DNA from 4 places in the Halobacillus amylolyticus genome. Region 4 is predicted to be linked to each of the others. Evidence: riboswitches for the same ligand, from Rfam matches in the RefSeq annotation. Region 4 holds a riboswitch; each other region holds the start of a gene.
What was found. Region 4 has a riboswitch for thiamine pyrophosphate ahead of thiT (energy-coupled thiamine transporter ThiT). Riboswitches for the same ligand answer to the same signal wherever they lie in the genome.
Positions count from the first base shown of each region.

Region 1: another riboswitch for thiamine pyrophosphate. It lies ahead of tenA (thiaminase II); the one in region 4 lies ahead of thiT (energy-coupled thiamine transporter ThiT).
Region 2: another riboswitch for thiamine pyrophosphate. It lies ahead of MUO15_RS15780 (Ykof family thiamine-binding protein); the one in region 4 lies ahead of thiT (energy-coupled thiamine transporter ThiT).
Region 3: another riboswitch for thiamine pyrophosphate. It lies ahead of MUO15_RS09950 (3-oxoacyl-ACP reductase); the one in region 4 lies ahead of thiT (energy-coupled thiamine transporter ThiT).

Region 1 is NZ_CP095075.1:2,928,687-2,934,887, forward strand. It holds gene MUO15_RS15075 (hypothetical protein) at 80-259, shown strand; gene MUO15_RS15080 (Fic/DOC family protein) at 252-845, shown strand; gene MUO15_RS15085 (pyridoxal-phosphate dependent enzyme) at 949-1,917, shown strand; gene MUO15_RS15090 (PucR family transcriptional regulator) at 1,936-3,621, shown strand; TPP riboswitch at 3,678-3,789, shown strand; gene thiW (energy coupling factor transporter S component ThiW) at 3,913-4,407, shown strand; TPP riboswitch at 4,413-4,516, shown strand; gene tenA (thiaminase II) at 4,557-5,246, shown strand; gene thiD (bifunctional hydroxymethylpyrimidine kinase/phosphomethylpyrimidine kinase) at 5,243-6,055, shown strand; gene thiM (hydroxyethylthiazole kinase) at 6,046-6,201, shown strand, end outside.
Region 2 is NZ_CP095075.1:3,068,739-3,074,939, forward strand. It holds gene MUO15_RS15765 (NADP-dependent oxidoreductase) at 1-610, opposite strand, end outside; gene MUO15_RS15770 (GNAT family N-acetyltransferase) at 709-1,455, shown strand; gene MUO15_RS15775 (DUF4037 domain-containing protein) at 1,730-2,503, shown strand; TPP riboswitch at 2,561-2,664, shown strand; gene MUO15_RS15780 (Ykof family thiamine-binding protein) at 2,756-3,358, shown strand; gene MUO15_RS15785 (ECF transporter S component) at 3,360-3,944, shown strand; gene MUO15_RS15790 (ABC transporter ATP-binding protein) at 3,941-5,593, shown strand; gene MUO15_RS15795 (energy-coupling factor transporter transmembrane component T family protein) at 5,580-6,201, shown strand, end outside.
Region 3 is NZ_CP095075.1:1,916,453-1,922,653, reverse strand. It holds gene MUO15_RS09960 (carboxylesterase/lipase family protein) at 1-20, shown strand, start outside; gene MUO15_RS09955 (S8 family peptidase) at 343-1,797, shown strand; TPP riboswitch at 2,247-2,352, shown strand; gene MUO15_RS09950 (3-oxoacyl-ACP reductase) at 2,489-3,250, shown strand; gene MUO15_RS09945 (bifunctional metallophosphatase/5'-nucleotidase) at 3,436-5,475, opposite strand; gene MUO15_RS09940 (nucleoside triphosphate pyrophosphohydrolase) at 5,653-5,829, shown strand; gene MUO15_RS09935 (AAA family ATPase) at 5,935-6,201, shown strand, end outside.
Region 4 is NZ_CP095075.1:1,138,404-1,144,604, forward strand. It holds gene fdhD (formate dehydrogenase accessory sulfurtransferase FdhD) at 1-75, opposite strand, end outside; gene MUO15_RS06020 (MFS transporter) at 217-1,407, opposite strand; gene MUO15_RS06025 (DUF2087 domain-containing protein) at 1,471-2,058, opposite strand; gene MUO15_RS06030 (sporulation protein) at 2,162-2,923, opposite strand; gene MUO15_RS06035 (DUF1028 domain-containing protein) at 2,942-3,817, opposite strand; gene thiT (energy-coupled thiamine transporter ThiT) at 3,939-4,511, opposite strand; TPP riboswitch at 4,592-4,695, opposite strand; gene rpsN (30S ribosomal protein S14) at 4,862-5,131, shown strand; gene MUO15_RS06050 (alpha/beta hydrolase) at 5,638-6,201, opposite strand, start outside.

The DNA.
Region 1 (6,201 bases), 1.8 Mb from region 4:
TGTCGAACGTTTAGCTGTATTTTAACATCGTAATGTAGTATAATTATTTATAGAATCACAAAAGTCAGAGGGTGTTTGAATGGGCGTTCGTTCCGAAGAAAAAGCAGAACATTTGATGCACTCCGCTAAAGCTTCCATGGCTATTGAAGGCTTAAGCTTAAATCAAGCGCAGGAAAACTTAGTGAAGAAATGTTTAACTGGTAGAATCTCACACAACGAATTTCTAAAGCGGGCTCTGGAATTATCTCGCCATGCCTAACTCAAGGTATGGGAGTGGATCCTCCCGTTATTGTTATGTAGGGACATCTATCTTAATTAATCATTATGATATTATGGATGACCGCCAGCTCGAAAGTATGGAAATGATGTTAGCAACAAAACGTTTGTCCGAATTGCAAGAATCCCCTATACTGGGGGAATTTGATTTGCGGCATCTGCAAAAAATACATGAATATATTTTTAAAGATTTGTATCCATTTGCCGGGGAGTTAAGAACGGAGAACATTACTAAAGACGGCTTCTCCTTTGCTCAAGCCTCATTTATCCCGGAAGCGTCTGACGTTATTTTTACCGACTTGATGGCAGTTGACTGGGAACAGCCTGAAGGCAATCAGTTAGCTGAGCATCTTACTTATTTCATGGCTGAATTGAATGTGCTTCATCCTTTTCGCGAGGGTAATGGACGAAGCTTGCGAGAGTTTATTCGCTGTTTGGCTTTGGAAGCAGGATACAATTTGGACTGGGCAGTGATGCCGCGTGACCAAGTACTTCGTGCCAGCATTGAATCAGTTAATGATTTGCACCATTTACAAAAAGTTATAAACCATTCTTTAATTAAAAAATAACAGAGATCATCCATCATCATGGTATGATCTTTATTTTTATGGTACATTATCTGAAAAATCTGAACCATGTTTACATACATATAAATAAGAGGAGGGCTTCACCTTGAGCGAAAAGCTATCCCTGAGGAGTATCTGGAAGGCAAAGCAGCGCATCATTGGAATCGCTGCTCAAACACGATTGATTTACTCGGAAGCATTGTCAAAGAACACAGGAGATCACGTGTATCTGAAACTTGAAAATGAGCAGCCTACGGGGGCTTTTAAGCTAAGAGGAGCAGCTAACAAGATCCTTTCCCTCTCTTTAAAAGAGCAGCAAAAAGGAGTAGCCACATTTTCGACAGGAAATCATGGAATTGCTGTCGCCTATGTAGCAAAACAGCTTGGTATTCATTCAATCGTATGCATTTCATCCCGTGTGCCTAATGGTAAGGTGAATCGGCTAAAGCAGCTCGGAGCAGAAGTAATTGTCGTTGGAGACAATCAGGATGATGCCGAGGACTATTGCTATCAACTGGAAAGGGAAAAGGGTGTTTCTGTGATTAAGCCATTCGATGACCTTGATATCATTGCAGGCCAGGGAACGATTGGGCTTGAAGTTATGGATCAATGTCCTGATATAGACGAAGTGATCGTTCCGCTCTCAGGAGGGGGCTTGCTCTCTGGGGTTGCCTATACGTTGAAAGCTATTGAGCCTTCTATTCGTGTCACTGGCGTTACAATGGAGAACGCTGCCGTAATGCATGAAAGTCTTAAACAAGGATATCCAGTAAAAATGGCTGAGTCGCCTACAATAGCAGACAGTTTATTAGGTGGGATTGGACCGAATAACGAGCACACCTTTTCATTAACACAGCAGTATATGGATGAAAGTCTTCTTCTCTCTGAAAAGGCAATATCAGAAGGGGTATTGTTTATGATTGAGCATCATAAAATGGTGATAGAAGGTGCAGCAGGTGCAGGGGTTGGGCAGCTGCTTCTAAAAAAGAAGGGGAAAGAGCGTACAATTGTGGTGATTGTCAGTGGTAATAATGTAGACCATGAAACGGTGCGTGAGTTGCTTGAAACTAGATAAGCTTGCGGGGTGTGATGGATGGGAATAACTGTGAAGGATGTCTTGCAATTACCTGTAATGAAGTCGGCAAAAGTCCATGTTGGGCAAGAGAGTGTAGAAACCAATTATGTAGAATGGATTTCAGTCATTGAAACACCTGTAGAGAATTTTGTTCGAAAAAACGAGTTTGTGCTCAGTACAGGGGTTGGTTGCGGGGATGACCCTAATTGTTTAGAAACTTATGTCAAGGATGTTATGCAATCAGGGGCATCTGCCCTTGCTTTTGCTACAGGACGGCACATTTTCAAAATTCCTGATCGCATCCAGCAGCTTGCCTTCGACGAGAACTTTATCATCATCGAAATTCCATGGGACGTCCGCTTCGGAGATATTTTGCAGGATGTATTAATTGAAATTAGCAAAGAGAAAGAAGTCGAACAAAGGCATGCCGAAGGAATCAGACAAGAGTTAATAAATTGTGTACTAAATGGAAAAGGCTTGCAAGAAATCATGACCATTCTTTATCAACATTCAAGGATTCCTGTCGCGATCAGTGACCACAATAAAATTGTGCGTGCTAATTATGACTTTGACCAGAAAATGATCGATGTCTTGAACGGCGTGACTGAAGGGGATTACGAACTGATTCCGGCAGAGGATACTCCATTTCGTGATCACCCTCTCTATCATTACATTGAAGAATATAAGATTGGTGTGCAATACTGCTATCAACTTACTATTCTGTCTAATCATAAAAAGCAAGGCTACCTTCTATTTCAACCAAAAGGTGATGAAGAACTAACATGGCCTGTCCTAAACATTCTAGAGCATGCGCTAACCGCTTGTGCTCTATATTTTGTAAAAGAAGATGCCATTGAAATGACAGAAATCCGGCTTAGAGATCATTTCCTATTAGACCTAGCCAAGAATGATATCAACTTAGATAAACAAATGCTGTCAAAAGCCCAATTGTTAGGCTATGACTTAACCCTTCCATACATTTGCCTTGTCGGTTCCATCCGCTTCAAGAAAAAGGTAGATAACCTTATCGGGTCAACAGATCACAAAGTACAGTCCTCATCAATGCACAGCCGCAATTATTATATTCAAAAAGAGGTCACCCACGCCGGTGAGGTTCTGAAACGGCGAACGATGGCAACATTTGAGGACGGAGAAGTGATCGTCTACTTGGAAGCAGATAGCCATCCGTATGTCGAGACAAGTAATCAATTTCTCGATCTCATTGAACGGAGATTAAACGAATTACTTGCTGGAATAAATATTTCCTGGGGAATATCTTTTCATAAAAGAGGAATTCTTTCTTTCCACCAAAGCTACGATGAAGCTGTAACTGCTTTAAATATTGGAAAACAACAGCACGAGGAAGGAAACCGCACCTTTTTTAGTGATACCCGAATGAACAGGCTTCTTATGGCTCTTTCCCATGAAAAAGAAATTGAGAGCATTGTGAAAGATACACTGCAGCCTTTAATTGAATATGATCAGAAGCGGCAGACCGATCTCATTCAGACGTTTATTGTTTATAACAAATATAACAGTAATGTGAGTCAAACAGCGAGGGCCTTGACTTTGCATCGTCAGTCCTTACTTCATAGATTACGTAACATTGAGCAATTAACGGGATTATCACTGTTAAATGCCGACGACTTGTTTTTGCTTGAGCTTAGTGTTAGGTTATGGATGTTGAAAAAAGTGGAAGAGTGAACAGTGACAAACGAAAAATGCTTTGTTATGATGAAATCAACCAAGTGAATAGTTAGTAAAACTACTAGGGGGGCCCGAGTGTGGGCTGAGAGGAAAGCAAGTAAGCTTTCCGACTCTTATGAACCTGATCTGGTTAACACCAGCGGAGGGAAGTAGTCAGACGAAATGTCTTATGACTTTATCCATTCGAAGCCAGGTCCACTCTAGGATCTGGCTTTTTTAGTGTTCAATCGCTTCCCTCAATGTGTGTGAAGGTTTCTTGATCTACATTTAAAGAAAGGAGGAAACGACGTGAATCGTACTCGACTATTAACGACGATGGCGATATTTGTGGCAATTGGAACGCTTGGGTCCCAGTTGCTTTGGTTTCCGGCCGGTATTGCTAAAGCTTACCCTGTTCAGCATGCCGTCAATGTGATGGCAGCCATCACGCTTGGGCCGATCCCAGCGGTCGGAATCGCTTTTACGATCGGCTTGCTACGAAATCTGCTAGGACTCGGTACATTGCTTGCGTTTCCAGGAGGCATGATTGGAGCCCTGCTCGCGGGTTACTTTTACAAATGGTCTAAAAAACCCTGGATGGCAGCGTCAGGCGAAATGATTGGTTCTGGCATGATTGGTGCGCTGTTCTCTGTCCCCTATGCAAATGTTCTAATGGGCAGTTCGGCGGGAGCCTTAGCCTTTTTACCATCATTTCTTATAAGCAGTACAACCGGTGCTTTACTTGGCTTGTTTGTCGTATCTAGATTGCGTCAATCGAACGCTATCCCACAACCAAATCTATGACTTTCGGAAACTACTAGGGGCGCGAGTGCGCTGAGATAAGGATTCTTCCTTAGTCCCTTGGAACCTGATCTGGGTAATACCAGCGAAAGGGAAGTAGCCTCACAAAACCTCTTAGTAGCTTCTTTTTTAAAATTAAGGAGGCAAAATTTATGACATTTACCGAAATAGTTAGAAAAGAAAATAATGAGTTATTTGAAGCAATTTTTAACCACCCCTTTGTTGAGGGAATCGGGAAAGGTGAGGTTCCAGAACAAGCCTTAGCCCACTACATTAAAGCCGATTATGAATACTTAAACGCTTTTATGCACGTGTATGGTGTCGCGATTTCGAAGTCAACCGAACGCCGCGACATGGGTTATTTTAGTGAACAAGTCGGTTTTGTATTAAATAGCGAAACACACCCACACCACAACTTTTGCGATGTGATTGGGGCAGGTTATGACGAACTACAAGGCTATCCATTGCCGCCGACAGCTGATCACTACGTCAAACACATGATGTATCATGCGCAAATGGGCGGCCTCGGCGAAATTCTGGCCGCTTTGCTTCCATGTCCATGGACGTACGTTGAAATTGGCAACCACTTGATGAAAAAGTATCAGCCGACACCGAATCACACGTTCTATCCTTGGATAGAGTTCTACGCGAATGAGGATTTTGATACGCTATCAATGGCCATGTGTGAACGTCTTGATGAGCTCGCCGAAGAAGCGTCAGAGGTTGAGCTGCGTCGTATGAAAGATGCCTTTCGAAAGAGTTGCCAACTTGAATTGAATTTCTGGGAAATGGCGTACACTTGTGAAGAATGGCCGACAGGGGAGGCGGTGAGTTCGAAATGAAGCAAGCAGCCTGTGCGTTAACAATTGCTGGCACCGACCCGAGTGGTGGTGCCGGTATTCAAGCTGACTTAAAGACGTTTCAAGAATTACAAAGCTACGGGATGAGTGTAATCACTTCCATCGTTGCTCAAAATACTACGGGGGTGAAGAGTGTTCATCATCTTCCCATTGAGATGCTGAAAGATCAGCTTGAGGCGATTTCTTCTGACATGCCTGTCCATGCTTTCAAAACAGGGATGATCTCAAACGTCAGTATGATGAAGGCGGTTGCCGAGTGGGTTCCGCAGGTGTCAGCACCTTACGTGATGGACCCTGTCATGGTTGCCCAAAGCGGTGATCCTCTGATTGAAGAGGAGTCCCGCGTATGGCTCCGTGAGAATTTACTGCCGCTAACTTCGCTTGTGACACCGAATATCCCTGAGGCAGAGGATATTTTAGGGGAATCGATGGAGAGCAGTGAGGATATGAAAGAAGCAGCACAGCAAATGGTTACGAGATTTGGTGCTGGTGCTGCCTTAGTAAAAGGTGGTCATATGAAGGGAGAAGCGGTCGACTTTTTATATGACGGATCTGAGATTCATACCTTTACAAGTGAACGAATTGATACAAAAAATACCCATGGAACTGGATGTACGTATTCAGCAGCGATAACGGCCTACTTAAGTCAAGGGTTGCCTTTGGTAGAAGCAGTCAAGCAAGCAAAGTATTTTGTAACCGAAGCCATTCGCCACTCATTCAATCTCGGCAATGGAAGTGGTCCGACTAATCACTTTGCAACACGTGAGGAGGTTTTTAACAAATGGTTTTAGATATTATTTCCGAAGTGAGAGAGAAACAGCCGCTAATTCACAACTTAACGAACCAAGTTGTCATGAACTTTAGTGCCAATGGATTGTTGGCCTTTGGTGGCTCACCGATTATGGCGATGGCTAAGGAAGATGCAGCAGAGATAGCG
Region 2 (6,201 bases), 1.9 Mb from region 4:
TTTTATAATTGATTGCCGCGTCCGCTCCTAACTCATTTGTAATATAATTTGTCTTTTCATCACTACCGGCGATGCCTACAACTCGGCAGCCGAATAGTTTCCCAAGTTGTACCACCGTTGAACCCACAGCACCGGCAGCTCCAGAAACGACGAGAGTTTCTCCTTCTTTTGGCTTCCCGATATCAATAAGGCCAAAATAGGCAGTAAGTCCTGGCATCCCAAGAATTCCTAATGATGTGGTGATCGAGCCAAGGGTTGGATCCACTTTTCTAACTGAATCAGCAGATGTAATCGCTTTTTCCCTCCATGGAAGAGAGCCTGTCACAATATCCCCTGTAGTGAATTGCTCTGCTTTAGACTCTATTACTTGAGCAACAACTCCTCCCGAGATAGCTTCGTTTAATTGAAAAGGGGCGACGTATGACTTCGCATCATTCATGCGTCCCCTCATATAAGGATCAACCGATACATATAACAACTCGACTAACAATTCGCCTTCTTGAGGCTGCAGCGATTCAGCCTCAATGATACTTAGATGCTCATGAGTCGGGACAGTTTTTGGCCTTTTAATTAATTGAATTTCTCGATTCAAACTCCTCACTCCTTCCATTATTTACATTTCCTATTGTATCGCATCTATGGATCCAGATGAAAAAGAAACGGCTGGACGTTAGAATATAAAATGAGTACATGGCAAGGAGGGCAATTATGGAAGAATGTGATTTTGATAAGGCCAAGCTTTATGAAAAAGTGAAATTTGTGGAGGGGGAGAACTTTACTACAGTTGAAGAAACGAAGCATTTATCACAAGAGGAGTTTCTTCAACTGATAGAGTATTTAGGTAAAGATGAACGTTTGAAAAAAGCAGGAACCCTTTCCATTCTAGTTCAATCACCCCATCATATTGATAAAATAGATAGAGAACTAATCGATGCCGGATTTATGCTGCATGATGTGACTGTTACTGTGAAAAGGGATCTATCAAATCTGAGCCTGGCGGAAACAGGGGCTTATAGATTTGTTACCATGAAACCGGGGATGGAGGACACATTCAAAGATATATGGTCTCAAGCTATAACAGGCTCGTTGAATGCGCAGTCAAATTTGACGATGGATGACCGACTAAAAAGTGTAGAAAAAGAGCTTGGCCCTAATTTTAGGCGTACATGTCTAATTGCATATGAAGGAGAACAGCCCATTGGTGTAGTCATGCCCCATATTGAACCTGGTACGATAGCAGAGGGTAGATTATTTTACTTTGGGCTTATCCCTGAAGCACGTGGAAAAGGGAAGAGTAAGACATTGCACCGCCAAGCATTAACTATATTGCGTCAAGAGTTTGAAGCGACCTATTATATCGGTTCTACCAGCTATCAAAACACCCCGATGTTAAAGGTGTTTGCCCACAATGGTTGTGTGGAGATCGATCGGAGTAAAGTGTTTAGTAGGTCTTAGTAAAAAACCCCCTGAAATGGTAATAAGTCTTATTTGCAAAATTATCAAACAATTTATCGCTTCATTCTCTGATTTTTGGTAAAGTTAAGGAAATCATTTTTTTACTTATGGAAAAGATATTGAAAGGTGAAACAGATTGGCATGTGTAGGATCAACAGTTATTAGGGAGTAGTTAGTTCACATGTATGAAAGGGCTTTCTGACTAATCAATCGTGTTGTCTCTTATTCCATTTATCAAAAGTCAGTTTAAAGAACAGGCGGTGGTTGATAGACTATGGATTTAAAAACATTAGCAACAAAAGTGGCAAACGTATATGAACAAAATTCTAAAGTAGAAGCTGTTTATATCGCAGGATCTGTTGCGAGAGGCTGGGAGGATTATTATTCCGATGTAGAACTAAATGTGTTGTGGTCCGAGGGGCCGACAGATCAAGATCGTCTTTCTGTTATTGAACAGGTGGATGGGCAACTGATGGATTTCTACGCTTATGAAGATGAAGAATGGTCAGAAACATTTCAAGTGAATGATGTTAAATTTGAAATAAGCGGTTTTTTAACGGAGACCATTCGGAAGGTCGTCCAACGTGTAACGAAAGAGTTTGATATCGATCTAGATAGTCAATGCCTGATCGCTTCGATTCATTATGGAGAAACTGTGTCAGGTACAGAGCTAATGGATGGGTTGAAGGCCAAAGTTCAAGTGTATCCTGATCAATTGGGTCATGCGATGATTGATGCTCACTCTGTTCTTGGAAACAGATGGAAAAACCGTCAAGCTTTAATTGAGCGGGAAGACTGGCTGATGCTCTACACCGTTATGACTTCTGTCCAGCATAACATGATGGGGGTATTATTTGGACTCAACTGCATGTATGTCAATCATCCGGCATTCAAATGGCAGCGGCAAACGTTAAACCTAATGAATATTAAGCCGGAAAATATTATTGAGCGACTGGAAAGTGTATTTTTATCCAGTCCAAAACAAGGACTAGATGAGCTTGAGAGTATTGTGCAGGAAATGGACGAACTCGTTAAGGAAAAAGAATAAGCTTTACAAAACAGAAACCTTCCATTACGATGAAATTGTACAAAACTGCATATAGTTAACGAACACTAGGGGAGCTGCGGACGCGGCTGAGAGGAAATGGATTCCGACCCTTATAACCCGAACTAGATAATACTAGCGTGGGGAAGTGGAGTCGATCGTAGAATAGCAATGGTATACACATATACTTACGTTCGTAACTGCATTCCCTCGGGGATGCAGTTTTTTTGTATTTAATAAAAGGAGGAAGAAATCATGAGTCAAGGTTGTGGATCAACAAATCGTATTACAGGAAGTTCATTTTCAATTTATCCGATGACCGATCTTTTTGTCGAGATTATTAAGTCATCACTTAACGAGGTCGACACTTCTAAGGTATGGATAAAGACAGACGACGTGACAACAACGGTTAGAGGACAAATGACACATGTGTTTGATGTAACCAGAGCAATGTTTTTACAGGCGGCAAAAATGGGAGAACATGTTGTTTTCCAATCAACCTATTCAATTGGCTGTCCCGGAGATTCAGCAGGGGATGTCTATATGGCAGAGGATGGCGTCCCGTTGAACGGATCGCAAAGTAAGCGGATCGGTCAGGATGTTGCAGCTAAGTTTTCACTTTACCCAATGGGTGGCGGGGACTACATGGATGTAATTTATAGTCAAATTGAAGAGATGAAGAAGCAAGGAGTCGAGGTGAACGAAGCCCATTACTCTACACGTTTAGATGGGGATGGAAATAAGGTTTTTAACGGCCTTGAGCAGGTGTTTGAGCAAACAGAGAAGCAAGGGTCCGCACATACGGTTATGACGGTTACAATGTCTGCAAACAGTCCGTCAACAAAAGGAGGAGAGTAGATTGAGCCTTAAAAATTGGAAGTTAAAAGAAATTGTTGTCATGTCAGTGCTTTCCGTTGTATTTGCAGTTGTTTATTTAGCTTTTCTACCAGTTGGAAAGCTGCTAGCCGGTCTATTTGGGCCAATTGGCTATGACCTAATCTTCGGAATTTGGTTTATCGTCTCTATCATAGCTGCCTATATTATACGAAAAAAGGGAGCGGCCTTTTTATCGGAAACCATTGCGGCAACAGTTGAAATGCTGCTTGGAAATGCCATGGGACCGATCTTAATTTTAACAGGTATCATCCAGGGTCTAGGAGCAGAAGCAGCTTTTTCGATAACAAAGTATAAAACGTATAACCTGCCTGTATTAATGTTAGCTGGTGCGGGAGCGGCTCTATTCAGTTTCGTCTGGGGATACTTTCGCTCAGGGTACGCCGCCTTTGGGACTGGTTACGTGATCAGTATGCTCGTTGTCCGCATAATTAGTGGTGCCCTCATCTCTGGCTTGTTAGGGAAGACTATAAGTGACGCACTGGCAAAAACGGGCGTGCTGACAGGCTTTGCATTAGGAAAAGAACAACGAAGGAAGAAGGCCGCATGAAATTAATAGAAGTGAATCAACTGCATATTCGATTTGAGGACGAAGAGAACGATGTCTTGTCAAATGTGAGTTTCTCAATGGATAAAGGGGAAAGACTTCTTTTGTTAGGGCCGAGCGGATGTGGGAAAAGTACGTTGACATATGGGCTGAGTGGCATTCATCCTCGTGAGTTGGACGGGACAATGACAGGTGATATTCAGTTTAGAGGACATCCTGTAAAAAACTATTCCCCAGGGGAAATGAGTCAGCATGCCGGTGTTGTTTTTCAAGATCCAGACAGTCAATTTTGTATGATAACGGTCGAGGATGAAGTGGCGTTCGGCCTAGAAAATATGGGTACACCTGTTGAAAAAATATCTGGTCTGATTGATCAAGCTTTGCTTCTAGTTGGTTTAGAAGGTGTAAAGCTGAGGGCGATAAGCACGTTATCTGGTGGGCAGAAGCAAAAACTTGCTTTGGCCTGTGTGCTTGCCATGGAGCCCGAGCTGTTAATTCTTGATGAACCAACCGCTAATCTTGATCCGAAAGCTACCCGTGATTTTATTGAAACGATCGAAAAGCTCCAAAAGGATAAGGGGTTTGCGCTGATCGTTATCGAACATCAACTGGATGGCTGGGTTTCTTTTATCGAACGGGGTCTGATGATGAATCGAAGTGGAAGCATTTTTTATGACGGGCCGATCAGACAAGGGATCTCCATCCATAGACATACATTGCAGGAGCAAGGGATTTGGATGCCAGCCATCACTGAATATGTTATCGAAAAAGGATGGGACCAATTTGATCATTTGCCGCTAACTGTAGATGATTTTCTCAACGAATGGAGAGGGACGCGAGAAGAAGTGGGGGGCTCCTCCGCTACCAGGGATGATCGTTCCTCTCTACCCATTCTTGAACTATCAGCTATATCCTGGACGAAGAGTGACCGAAAGATCATTAACGATGTGTCCCTTGAGATCAGAGGGGGAGAATTCATAGCTATAGCGGGGGCAAACGGAAGCGGCAAAACCTCTCTGTCTAGAATAATGTCAGGCATTCAAAAGCCGGGCATGGGCAAAGTGTCCTTTTCAGGGAAATCGTTATACTCTTGGAAAGAAATCGATTTACGGCAGCATCTGGGCTACGTCTTCCAAAATCCTGAGCATCAATTAATTACTGACACCGTTTATGATGAAGTTGCCTTTAGTCTCAGGATTCAACAAATGGGGGGAGCGGAAATGGATAAACGGGTAAGGGGGATTCTTAGCACATGCCAGCTTGACGGGTTAGCCCATCGACATCCATACACATTAAGCCAGGGCCAAAAGCAGAGGTTGAGTGTGGCAACAATGATTGTCGATCATCAAGAGCTGCTCATTTTAGATGAACCTACGTTTGGTCAGGATGCCAAATCCACCAAACAGCTTATGGATTTGTTAAATATGAGATGCAGTAAAGGCTCAACGATTGTGATGATCACCCACGATATGGAACTTGTTGATCGTTTCGCTGACAGAGTTCTTGTTGTTAACGATGGGCAGATTGTTGCAGATGAACACCCGCATAAGCTCTGGGAAAATAGTAATTTAGCGGATTGGCAGCTTGACTATCCTGTTCGTGTGAAACTCAAGCATTTGATGAAAAGGGAGGGGTTATATGCTTCTTCATAGACTCAATCCAAGTATAAAGGCTTTAACCGTTATTGCAGCAGTTATCGGACTTGCTCTGATTTTTGACCCGATCACCCCATTGTTATTTAGCATTTTGACAGTGGCTTGCACCTTTCTTTTCGGAAGAGTAAAGGTGAAGTATTATCTCATGTTTTTAATCCCATTTACGATTATTTCGTTTGGGATGCTGTGGACCACAATTGTCTTTGCGGATGCACCGGAGCATCCTAATCAGATTGTCCATTTGCTTTTGTGGGAAGTGCCGAAGGAAGATGTCATTGTTGCTCTTTCTCTCGCTTTAAGAATGTTCGCATTTGCGACCTTATCGTTAATGTTTATTTTTACAACGGATATGGTTGGTTTTATTTTAAGTCTGATGCAGCAATGTAAGTTATCTCCAAAACTAGCTTATGGAGTCTTAGCAGGGTATCGCTTTTTACCTTTAATGAAAGAGGAGTTTCAGCATATTCAAGAAGCCCATCAAGTGAGGGGTGTGAAACGGGGAAAAACGATGAAGGAATCGTTTAAACAGTATAAGCGGTTTGTTATTCCATTGTTAGCTGGTGCGATCCGTAAAGCTGAGAGAACAGCTGTGGCGATGGAATCTA
Region 3 (6,201 bases), 780 kb from region 4:
AAAAAGTTGTTGTTAATTAAGGTTAATGTTCGTGAAGAGTGGAACATTTCATGGATTTATTAATCCAAGCTCTATTAAACATTGGGACTTGTAGAGATGAATCTAGTTATTTCGGAAAAACGGGCTTAAGTTTTCAAGCTCGTTTTTTTATATGTATTCCCTATCCGATACCCGTTCGTTTAAATTGGAATAAATTTTGGTCCTTTACATTAACCATAAACTAGCAAATGCTAGTTCCAAAGGTGTTTTTTAAACCGTGTATACTGAAAATTTTAAATTTTGTGTTAGTATAGTGCGGAAAAGGATTTTAGAAGATTAATAAAAAGGAGGAGACTCACAAACATGAAGAAAAGAGCAAGTATTGTTTTATCATTGGCTGCAATCTTGACCTTACTTGTTTCACTTTTTCCAAGTGGATTAGGTGTGAATGCTGAAACAGGTGTAAACGTTTCTATCGATCCCCACCTAAATAAAGCATTAGAAACGGAGACAGGGCCGTTTGAAGTGGTGGTCACTTTTGAAGGTGAAGGAGCCCCAACTACTCAAAATGTTGCTTTACTCGAAAAGATTGGATTGACGGAAGGGGTTACCATGAAGGCCCTTCCAGTTGCCGGTGTCTTAGCAACAGAAAGTCAGATTGATAAATTAGCACAAGCAGAAGGAGTTCGTTCTCTCTACTTGAACAGAAAGCTGTCTTACTTTAACGAGAAGGCCACAGAACTTACAGGAGTTGATCAGGTTCGTACGGATGATCAAATGACAAAAAGGAACGAAGGTCTTCCTGTTACCGGAGAAGGGGGTTCCGTTCTTGTTCATGATAGCGGGGTTGACGGCACACATGCAGACTTGGAATATGGTTCCCATCTGGTTGAAAACGTACTTAGCTCCATTAACTTACATGCCTATAGCGATATTGGCCCTGTGACGTATCAAGAGGGCGTTGTGAACACGGATACAAATTCCGGGCATGGGACACATGTTGCTGGTACTGTGGGTGGAACAGGACAAATGTCTAACGGAAAATACGAAGGTGTTGCCCCGGGTGCTGATTTAGTCGGCTATGGTTCCGGCGGTGCTCTCTTTATTCTTGATGCTATTGGCGGATTTGACTACGCTTTAACCCATCAGGCGGAATTTGACATTCGCGTTATTACAAATTCTTGGGGTTCATCAGGTGAATTCGATCCGAATGGTCCAGTCAATGTTGCTAGTAAAGCGGCGTATGAACGGGGAATGGTTGTGACATTTGCCGCCGGTAATGCTGGTCCTGGGGCAGATACGATGAATCCGTATTCTCTCGCGCCTTGGGTAATTTCTGTGGCAGCAGGTACCTTTGAAAATGAGCTTGCTGATTTTTCTTCCCGCGGTGTGAAAGGTGAAAGCGGCACGTTTACTATCGAAGGTGAAACCTATACGTATTTCAACCGGCCTGACCTAACAGCTCCAGGTTTAAACATCGTGTCAACCAGAACTCTGTCACCGGTAGGAGTACTTAATACGACTACCGACGTAGAAAATATACCCACTGCTTTTCTGCCGTATTATACTACGTTAAGTGGAACATCCATGGCTACGCCACACGTTGCAGGTATAGTCATGTTGATGCTTGAAGCCAATCCGACGCTGTCCCCTGACGAAGTATTTGAAATCTTGACAGAAACTACTACGAACATGCCAGGATATGAAGCGTGGGAAGTCGGCACTGGCTATGTGAATGCTTACGCGGCCGTAGATAGTGCGTTTGCATTGACAGACAGTAAGGCTCAGAAGGGTCCAAAACATAAGTCTCTAAGATAATATACCAACCGTCTCGAGACAAGCCCGAGACGGTTTTATTTTTGTAGCCGGCATGGGTCGAAGCTATAGGATTCAAGTCCCGAGCGATGAAGGTCGTTCGGTTAGCTAAAGACAAGGTTTCCAGCTTAGTAGGAAGCTGGAAACAAAATACCGCCGTGAGGGATACGGAGGTTGGTTACCTTTTTCCTTCCCAAGCAATGAGTACTTTTCCAAATTCCTTTTCAAGGTTTTCTAATTTTTCTCGTTCAGTCTCTGAAAGAGTTGCTAACTTGTAGTCATTTTTCATATAAAAACCTCCTATCTTCTTACTTAGAGTATTCGTTAAAAGGTGAAAAATATCCCATTTACATCTATTTCAAGAATCCACCCTGACAAATGGACATCCAATTTTAAATGTTACAAGACAAGGCTAACTTTGTGTGTTAAACTCTAGAAAATAATATAAGAATAATATTCACTAGGGGAGCCATTTGGCTGAGAAAGGAAATGACATTTCTTTGACCCTCTGAACCTGATTTGGTTAATACCAGCGAAGGGAAGTGATGATGTTAGCGTTAATCATGTTGATTAATTGGTATAACAGGATCACTTTTATGTGGTGCTGTTTTTTATTTGTTTCATTTCAGGAAGTATTTCCACACTTGAGAAATTGATGGGGGATTTTTTGAATACTGAGAGGAGAAATATAACAGTGGAAATTAAAGATCAAATTGTATTGATAACTGGGGCAAGCAGGGGATTGGGAGCAGAAATTGCCAAAGCTTTCGGACGTGAGGGAGCAAGGGTTATTGTTAACTATAATCAAAGTGAAAAGAAAGCGCAGGAAGTCGTTGAAAGTATTGGTGACCGTGCTTTGGCGGTTCAGGCAGATATTCTCGACAAAGAACAAGTTCAAGCAATGTTTGATCAAGCTGAAATGCATTTTGGCCAAGCCGTTACAACAGTCATCAACAATGCCCTGGTTAATTTTAAGTTTGATGCCGCTAACCGGAATACAGCAGAAACCGTAACTTGGGAAGAGTACCAAATGCAATTAGAAGGGAGTGTAAAAGCAGCATTACACACAATACAAGCAGCTTATGAAGGAATGTGCGCCCTGAAATTTGGAAGAATCATTAACATCGGTACCAACCTATTTCAAAACCCTGTTGTTCCTTATCATGACTATAATACAAGCAAAGCGGCATTACTCGGTTTTACTAGAAACATGGCTCGTGACGTGGGAGCTCATGGTATTACGGTGAATATGGTTTCGGGCGGGTTATTGCAAAAAACGGATGCAAGTGCATCGACTCCTGATGAAGTGTTCGAGATGATTAGTGAAAATACGCCGTTAAAACAAGTGACAACCCCTGAGGAACTAGCTGATGCAACCTTATTTTTTGCATCACCATGGAGTCGTGCAGTTACGGGGCAAAACTTAGTCGTTGATGGTGGATTGGTTATGGATTAATTTCTTAAAACTACGGTGCGATGTCTGTAGCCAAGCTATTAAAGCGTTTGGAACTAGTGACGAGTTGGTCAATTTATAACGCCCTAACTAAAGTTATGGTATGAAAAACAGAAGATGATTATTAGATTATGATCGTAAAAAAAGCCAGCAGAATCCCCACATTCTGCTGGCTTAACTATTTCGTATTACTCTTGAATTAAACGACCATCAAACGCTTCAGCTGGAACAATCGTCTCCCCACTCGCTTGCATCTCTCGCAAGTAATCAGCAAACAATTCACGCTGAAAGTCAGGATGCGATGCCCATTCCACTTCACCAAAGGTCGTATAACCATCACCTTCACCTGTAGAAAGGAAGTTGTTCGTCACAACCGTAAACGTCTGATCAGAAAATTCACCATTCGTATAAACAGGTGTGCCATCAGTCAACTTAATGGAAGTCACGCGCTCTCCATCAGACTGTGAAGGATCATAGACAACATTCATTCCTGAAAACTGAATCTTCATAAAGTTCCAATCATCGGGAGCTGGCCCTTCTAAGATTTCCTTAAGCTGCTGCCCAGTCATTTCTGCTGTTACGTTATAGTTGTCAAAAGGAAGCACTTCAAATACTTCACCGTACGTAATCTCACCTGCATTAATATCTGTGCGGATACCGCCACTGTTTTGGAAGGCAATGTCTGCATTTGCACGTTCACGCATTGCATCAGTAATCATATTTCCAAGCTGGCTGACACCAAGGTCGCCGTACTTGCGTTCACGAGTCAGCGGCCCTTCTGTAGTGGAAACGACCTCGCTCTTTACTTCTTCTACTTGTTGCTTATAGTAGTCTACAATCTCGCGAACGCTTTCATCTTCACCAGCTAGGTGCTCATATGTTTCTAGCATGTCGATTTCAGAATCATAGATTTCCTCTGATTCAGGATCGACAAACAACTGAATGTGGCCAATCGCGTTTGTATAACGGTCAGCTTCTACAACCGGAATCCCATTCACATGCCTAGCTACTCGTTCGTGGGAGTGACCACCGACAAGGGCATCCAGTCCGCCTTCAGATGAGTTTGCCAGTTGTGCCAGTTCACCCATAATTTTATCTGTTTCTTCCTCATGCCAGCCAGGAAGGTGAGAGGTTACCATTACCATGTCGGCACCTTTTGCTTCAAGTTCAGCCGCAAGTTCCTCAGCAATTGGGGCAGGCGTTGGAAACTTCAAGCCCTCTACATGCGTGGATAATGTCGTCTGAGGTGTTTGTGGTGTTGCAAATCCGATAATCCCTATCTTATAGCCGCCTTTTTCCACAATGGTATAAGGCTTGGCCCACTCAGGACGCTCTCCAGTTTCTTCTTCAAAAATGTTCGCACCAAGAATGGGATAAGCAGCATCATCCAGGCGCTGCTTCAGGACATCGACACCCCAGTCAAACTCATGGTTACCGATTGCGCCTGCATCGTACTTGATATCATTCAATGTTTCAATGGTAGATTTTCCGTAAAAAGAATTAGAGATAAGAGTTCCTTGCATCGTATCTCCGCCGTCCACAACGACCGTACCATCCGCATTCACGGAGCGGAAATCCTCAACAATGCCGCCGATTAACGCCATGCCGCCCTGTTGATATTGCTGGTTTTGGGTAATATGACCATGAATGTCGTTGGTAGAAAGAATATCAATGACATCAAAGACTAGTGGTTTGAACGACTTTGCCACTTCATCGAGTGTCATTGGCTCATTTGGTTGAAACGCTTCTTCAAACGTAATATCAAACCCACCTGCTAGAGTAGCATAGGCCACATACGGCTTCGCTTCCTCAGGAATAGACTCTGCATCCGTAAAGTTATTCAACACCTCAAGATCCACTTCAGGAACATTGCCATCATTCATCGCAAGCGTGAACAACTTCGCCATATCAATACGGGTGATCGGTTCTTTAGGACTAGCACCTTTGGACTTGTTTGATGAATCAGAGAAAAACACATCTTTCGGACTTAACCCCTTCATCTCATTCGCACGCTTCAACATCTTCATCACATCAAGGCGCGTCACATACGGGTTTTTATGTACCTGAGCCTGCTTCTTCTTCTTAATAATGTCTTGTTCAATCAAAAGCTCTGTATCACTTAACTGCGTCATGTCGAAATTCGTCTCAGCTTTTACCTCATCCGCCTGAAACAATGAAAACGCCATGACTGGAGCGGCTAAAACGGTCAACAACTGCTTCTTCTTCATCCGTCTTTTTCCCCCTTGAATTATAATAGAAACCGTATACAATGTACCAAATTGAATGAACATTTAAAATCATGCAATCTATCTATTTTTGGTTGCAGGTAAGAGGATTATGGTGGGGGAATGTCTAATTATGTATATATAAGAACTCTGTATATTGAAAAGCAGGTGAGATAAGAAATGCCCATATATAACAAGCTCGTCCGTGACCGAATTCCTGAGATGATCGAAGGGAGAGGGAAGTCGATTCGTACCCGTATATTAAATGAAGAGGAATACATAGATTCATTGAAAAACAAGTTCCAAGAAGAAGTAAACGAATATCTTGCAGCAAAAAAGATGATCAAGAAGCTTTGAGGAGTGAGCCGATTTACTAGAGTTATATTGATCTAGTGTGTTGAACTCTCTGTTTGTTATAGTAAGGTGGAAAGGAATACATTTTTAAAGTGGGGATCAAGTTACATGGCGATTTACTATGAAGTGAAAAAAGGCGATAGGAAGGCAGTATATGATGCTGCTGAAAAATGGAAAGAAAATTGCTTATTGAATGATGGATCTTTGATTTGGGATGGAGAACCTATTTGGACTGCTCACAATATTAGTAGGTTTATAAATATATTTATCGAAAGCCCTGATGAATCCGGGGACTCGTTTGACGATAAATTGAGGAAGCAGTTAGAAAATGAGTCTGAAGATACATATAAGTTCGTGATTGAATTATTGTTTATT
Region 4 (6,201 bases):
AACTTCATCGGACTCTTCTATAATTAGCCCATGATCATATTTAATCATGTCCTTCTCTGTTGTACCTTTCCTCATATGACCCCTTCTTTTCAATATATTGATTTATACCCTACTTATTAAATAATCAAACATCCTCTCAAAAATCAATGAAAAAGACCTGTGACTCATTGTAGAATCACAAGCCTACAGGGTCAATGGATAAGGAGACATCTTCTTCTATTTTTCTGTTAAATTTTTGGATGAAAATGAAAAAGTAAAAACTAGTATGAATAGAAACATAACAAAGATAGCTGCAGAACCACCTACAAGGCCTATAATTCTGGGGGAGAACAACTCCAGAAGCCAACCTGCACTAAACATCGCTATACCTATCACTACGTTCGATATTGATTCAATCACCCCAAACACTTCACCTTGCTGAGATTTAGGTGTCCTTCTCATCACAATACTATCAAAGCAAGCAGCACCAACTCCGCCAATCAAAGAAATTCCTGTAAAGGTTATAGCTATGTACCATAGCGTTGGTGCCTGGCTGGCAATGATTTGCAACACCCCTTCAAGACCAACTGATATGATTCCTATCAAAAGTAAATTTCCGGTAACCTTTTTCGAAACAAAAAAACTGATCACTAGCCCAATTCCTAGAGCACCATACAGGATTCCAACACCTAAATCTGCCATTGAAAATGTCTCCGCCCCATAATAGCTGATTAATACATTAAAGAAGCCATCCAGCATCGCAGACACAGATTGGATGACCACTATAAACATAACAATTGGACCAAACGTTCTGTTAAGGTGCGGCCTTTTAATCATTATAGGTTGGTCCTGATTCACTTCTTTTTTTATCACGAGATGTTTTATAATAAGCGCAGCAGCAATGAATGTACACGCATTAAGAGCAAAAGCCACATCCTTCCCTACAAAAAATGCTACGACACCGCCTGTTACGGAACCGGCCACTAGCACAATCCCTATCACAACCTGCTCTAATCCATTTACTTTAGTGTAGTGTTGCTGGTCAACGATCACTCCGATGCTACTTTTTCTAACAGGTTGATAGATGGCTTCTCCACAAGCAAGTACAAACATGCTAACGTAGATAATCCACAGATCTTCAACTGATTGCACGAATAAAAAGGATAGGGCAAATGGAACTCTTACCACATCTGTTACGATCATAATCTTCCGCCGATCCCAGACATCTGCAAGCTTTCCGGCAATCGGGGATAATACTAAATAAGGAAGAACGCGCATCCCCATCACAATCCCAACTGCTAATCCTGAATCTGTTAGCTCCAATAACAGTGCCAGCACAGCAACTTGACTAAATCGGTCTCCTATCCCGTTAACAATCCCTGAACAGAATAAATAGCTGTAAGGATGCTTATGGAAACAATCTGACATATTCTACCCCCCTTTAATTAGATATATATCTAATTAGAGTTCAAAAAAAAGGTGATAGACCATTCACCTTTTCACAACAACTGGCCACATCTCCATAGGATTTAACTCGTATCTATTATTTTCCCGATACATAAATTGCTGCATAATCCATTCTCGTCTCATCGTTGCATAATCCTCATAGAACCGTTGAATATATTCATTTACCTCGGATTCCTCATACACTTTACCAGGCTGAAATTCCTGTACATAATAAGATAAAATTACAAGCTTCTTCTTCAGTTGACTCGGCATCTGCTTCAACCTGCCATCCCCCGTGATAAAACTGTTGATAATCTTACGTTGTTCCGCTTCATTTACATGCAGTTCTTCTTTCTTCACTTCCTCATCTCCTATCCTCAAGATCGCCGTAGCCATGAATTCTAGTTTCTTTTTATCCAAGTAAAAGTAAATTGTATTTTTATCTCTTCTCGAATAAACCATCCCTGTGTCTCTTAACTTTTTTAAGTGGTGGGTAATGGTTGGCGGCCTCAGACCAAGTTTCTCAGCGATCAACTGACCATGCATTGGGCCTGTAAGTAAAAGCGATACAATTCTTAATCTCGTTGGATCTCCTACAGCCTTGTGAAAGGCAATCATTTTATTTAATTGCATAATCAGCCTCCATTATTCGTGATTCATCTAATTAGATGTTAATCTAATTGTGGGGAAAAGTCAAAAAAAGCTGCCAGAGTTAAAAACTCTAGCAGCTTTTTGATTATTTTGCATGTTCTCGTATAGTTCTCCCAAGCTCTCTCGCAACCGTTGCCGACCCCGACTGTAAATCTTCTTTTGAAAAATACAGCTGAATATTCGTTTCATCCATTTCGAGGGCTTCTGCAAACAAACCGCCCAATCCTCTTGCTTTTCGGTCGACTTGTAACAATACACGTAAACCTTGATGATCTAAAAAGAAAATCAGTTCCAACTCATCTAAGTATCCTCTGAATTCACCACCAGGGAGAAATTCAAATTCCTGGACATAGCCGTGCCTTCTTGAATGCTCCATTTCCACCTTTTTCAAACGAAAGCCAAGCTCTCTTTCCACCGCTTGAAGTACAGTATCAATATGTGGATGGACAGATACTTTAATATAATCTCGATCCTCAGCATCAAGGGCCATTGGAATGTCAAGTCCTGTTTCAAACCATAAAGGAAGCCTGTTTAGTGTAGCTGGTGTGTGGGTGGGGATATCGATGGAAAAAGGAATTTCCTTCGTCTCCTTCGCAGCAATGACAAATTCACCTGACACACGATATTGTTCCAGCTTTACCGTTTCTTTCACTTTCTTATCATCGACTTCTCTTAATGCTTCAGTCATTAAGAAAATAGTGATCTGCTCAATCTCCTGTTCTACTTCACCACCTTGAACAACTACCTTGCCTGCTACAGTTTCGCCAGGTTGGAACTCTAGCTTCTCAAGCTGCGTATCAACTTTGGCTGCGCCAATGCCTGCACGCGCCATTAGTTTTTTAAACATGACTATTCCCCCTCTTTTTTACCTTTCTGAATCCATTCGCTCAAGAAAATGATACACTTCTAAATCCAACCAGCCCTTGTCCTGTTCACGCCCTTCGAAATTTTCTCTGTGTAGAAATGTCGTGAGGGCTTCGTAGAAATCGTCAGAATCCGGTTGCTCGCTTGCCAAAAACCCTGTTCTGTACAAATGATGAACAACGCTCTCCTCAAGCTCACCTTCTAAACGTTTAATATTTCCCTGCTTGGATTCCCCGAAATATAGCTGTTGAAGCTTGTAAATTCGTGATAATTCTTGAATGGGTTCAGGATGATCATCCACCCGCAAATCGACAAAGACATCACTAAGCCCGCCATAGCCTCCTTTTTCCTTTACAACGTAAATCGCTGCAGATTGTCTCCCCCTGCTGTCTCCGCCCGCTTTTTCAGCAGCTTCAAGTCCTGCTAACAAGCGGTCCGCTAACGTCCCTTCACTTGACTCAAAAGCACGCCCCATTTCTGTCACCGTTTCTTTATTTACTAAAATATTTCCTTGTGCTGTGTAGTGTTTTCCTGTTACGCCTCCAGCCCAGTCATAGCAGCGTTCACCAGTGAATGTAGCTGCTCTTCCCTCGGCATCAATAATTCCCACTTGGCGATCTGCAGCCTCAGGATCATTCTCTATCAGTCTATCCACGGTTTCCTGGGCACTTAATCCTTCACTTAACAATTGCAGGCCATCAGGACCGTAAGCAGGATTAGCAAATGCTTGTGTGGCAATTGCTCCGACACCCGCTTTCGCCCAAGGCACTACTGCGCCTACACCGAGGAATTTTGATTGGACAGCAACCCCGAGCTCTCCTGTTTGTGGATCAAATCCGACAATTGAATAGGTTGCAATTACTTTAGAATGTTTCATTGTTTTTCTACCCCTTTCCTATATACATGATTCGACTCTTTCATATTATTCACCTTTCTATTTTACAAAAAAGAACCTATTTTCGCAGCATTAAAAACTTTTAGAAAATAGGTTTTTCTTGCTATGAATGATTTATCAATAAAGCTGGACGCTGTGAAAACAACAAGCATAATATGATCGCACTTAAAATAAATGTTGGCAGCATATAACCACCATTGTAAAGCAATGAATATAACCAAACTGGCTGGCCTGGTGGGGCAGCGGCGCCATAGAAGGCAATTCCAGCAAAGAAGTGGGCTACAAATCGAAAGAGACTGCCTACAAACGCCCCTGCAATTATCCATACAACTAAGCGCTTCATATGCCTTGCTTGGGCAGCTTCCCAAACCGGCTTGGCGAAAATCCCCGCAAGTCCAATGACGGTGAACGCGACAATATAGTCAAGGAATGTTTGCAATGGTGTTATCATATAAGCACCCATTAATATTTGATAGAATCCTAGCAGAAGCCCTGTCAATAAACCACCACGAAGCCCCCATCTAAATGCCATAATAAACACGGGAACCATTGCAAAGGAAACCGATCCCCCTTGAGCCCAGAGCTTAAATGATAGAAATGGAATAATATCAAGCAAGATCGCTAATGCCGAGAAAATAGCCACTTCTACCATGAACAATACACGTTTACTTTGCATAACCAACAACCTCCTTTTTTCACACACAAAAAAAGCGATGCCAAAGGGAAGCTTCCTGATGGAGGAATCCCTTACATCGCCATCAAAAAAGCCACCATCCCTACGCCAGTACTAACTGACAGGTTCGAAGGGTCTGAACAAAAATTGTTCACTCTCAGCTATAAAAGCTCCCCTTGAAGGCTATATACGTTTGCTCTTTTTGCTATGAATCTATTATAAATCAATCATCCTCTGCATTCAATGCAAAGCCGGTACGGAAACGACTAACCTGCCACCTGGTTTGACAAAGGTGCCTTGAGTTAATATAATATAATTCGTAACAATTACTATTTATGAAAAGGAGAACTGCAATGGCTAAACAAGCAATGATAGAAAAAGAACGCAAACGTCAAGCGACGTATGAAAAATATAAAGATTTGCGAAAGCAATTAAAGGCGGAAGGCAATTATGAAGCACTTAGAAAGTTGCCAAGAGATGCCTCACCTACACGGCTTCATAATCGCTGTGAGTCAACTGGAAGACCTCACGGCTATATGAGAAAGTTTGGGCTTTCAAGAATTAAATTTCGCGAACTCGCTCACAAAGGACAGCTTCCCGGAGTCAGGAAAGCCAGCTGGTAAGAACAAAAGCGCAAGCGCCCGTTAGAAAAAAGACACACAGAAAAACCTTAGGAGCTCATAGGAGTTCTAAGGTTTATTTACATACCATCAATGCTTTTTGTAAGGCTCTTTTCGTAAATTTTGTTGCTCTTTATCCCCCGCAGATATAAACCTTCGTCACGACAGCAAGATTGATTTCCACTTCGGGCCGTCGCTTTCCGCGGGCAACGCTTCAGCTTCCTCAGAAGCAAAAATCGCTTCCTGCGGGATCTTCAGCTGTTGCTTTTCCCGCAGGAGTCGACGGCCCTACGCTCCAATCAACCGCCATATCAGCGAAGGAAATACGAAGACTCCTGCGCGAAAGCGAAGACGATGAGACCCCACAGTGAGCGGCCTTTGCGAGCGAGGAGGCTCAGCGCGCCCCCGCGGAAAGAGTAGTGTATTTCCAAAGCCGTATGTTATGACGCAGTTTATAGTTTTTGTGTCAAAAACAACAATCTTTTAGAAAACAGCCTTTTGTAAAGAGCTTATAAGGTTTTAGCATACATTTGAAAAAATTCAAGACTTCGCTCGATAATCAAATCTTGATCGTTGTCTAATGTAGCAACATGGTAACTGTTTTCCAAGCGGACAAGCTCTTTATGCTCGGAGAAGACTGAGTCAAAGATCGTTTCAGAGTTATCCGGGGGAACAACATGGTCTTCCTCAGAGACAAAGATTAGTGCCGGGCAGTGGATATCCGCGAGTCCTTCATGAACCTCTTTCATCAATGCCATTAAAGAGCGAATCGCATTGATAGGTGTTTTATCATAAGCCAGCTCCTCCACATCTTCTTTTTTGATGTCAGAACCAATCGCTGCAACAAAACGATCTTTCGTTGATTCCATCACATTTTCCATATCAGGAATATCAACCGCTCCATTTATGGAAATAACCCCATTGATCTTCTTATATTTTTCAGCAAGGTATAACGCCAGTGTCCCTCCCATCGATAATCCTACAACGAAAATGATGGAACACCGTTCATTCAGCCATTGATAGGCAGTTTCGACCGATTGAATCCAATCATCCTTGTTCGAAACCTCCATATC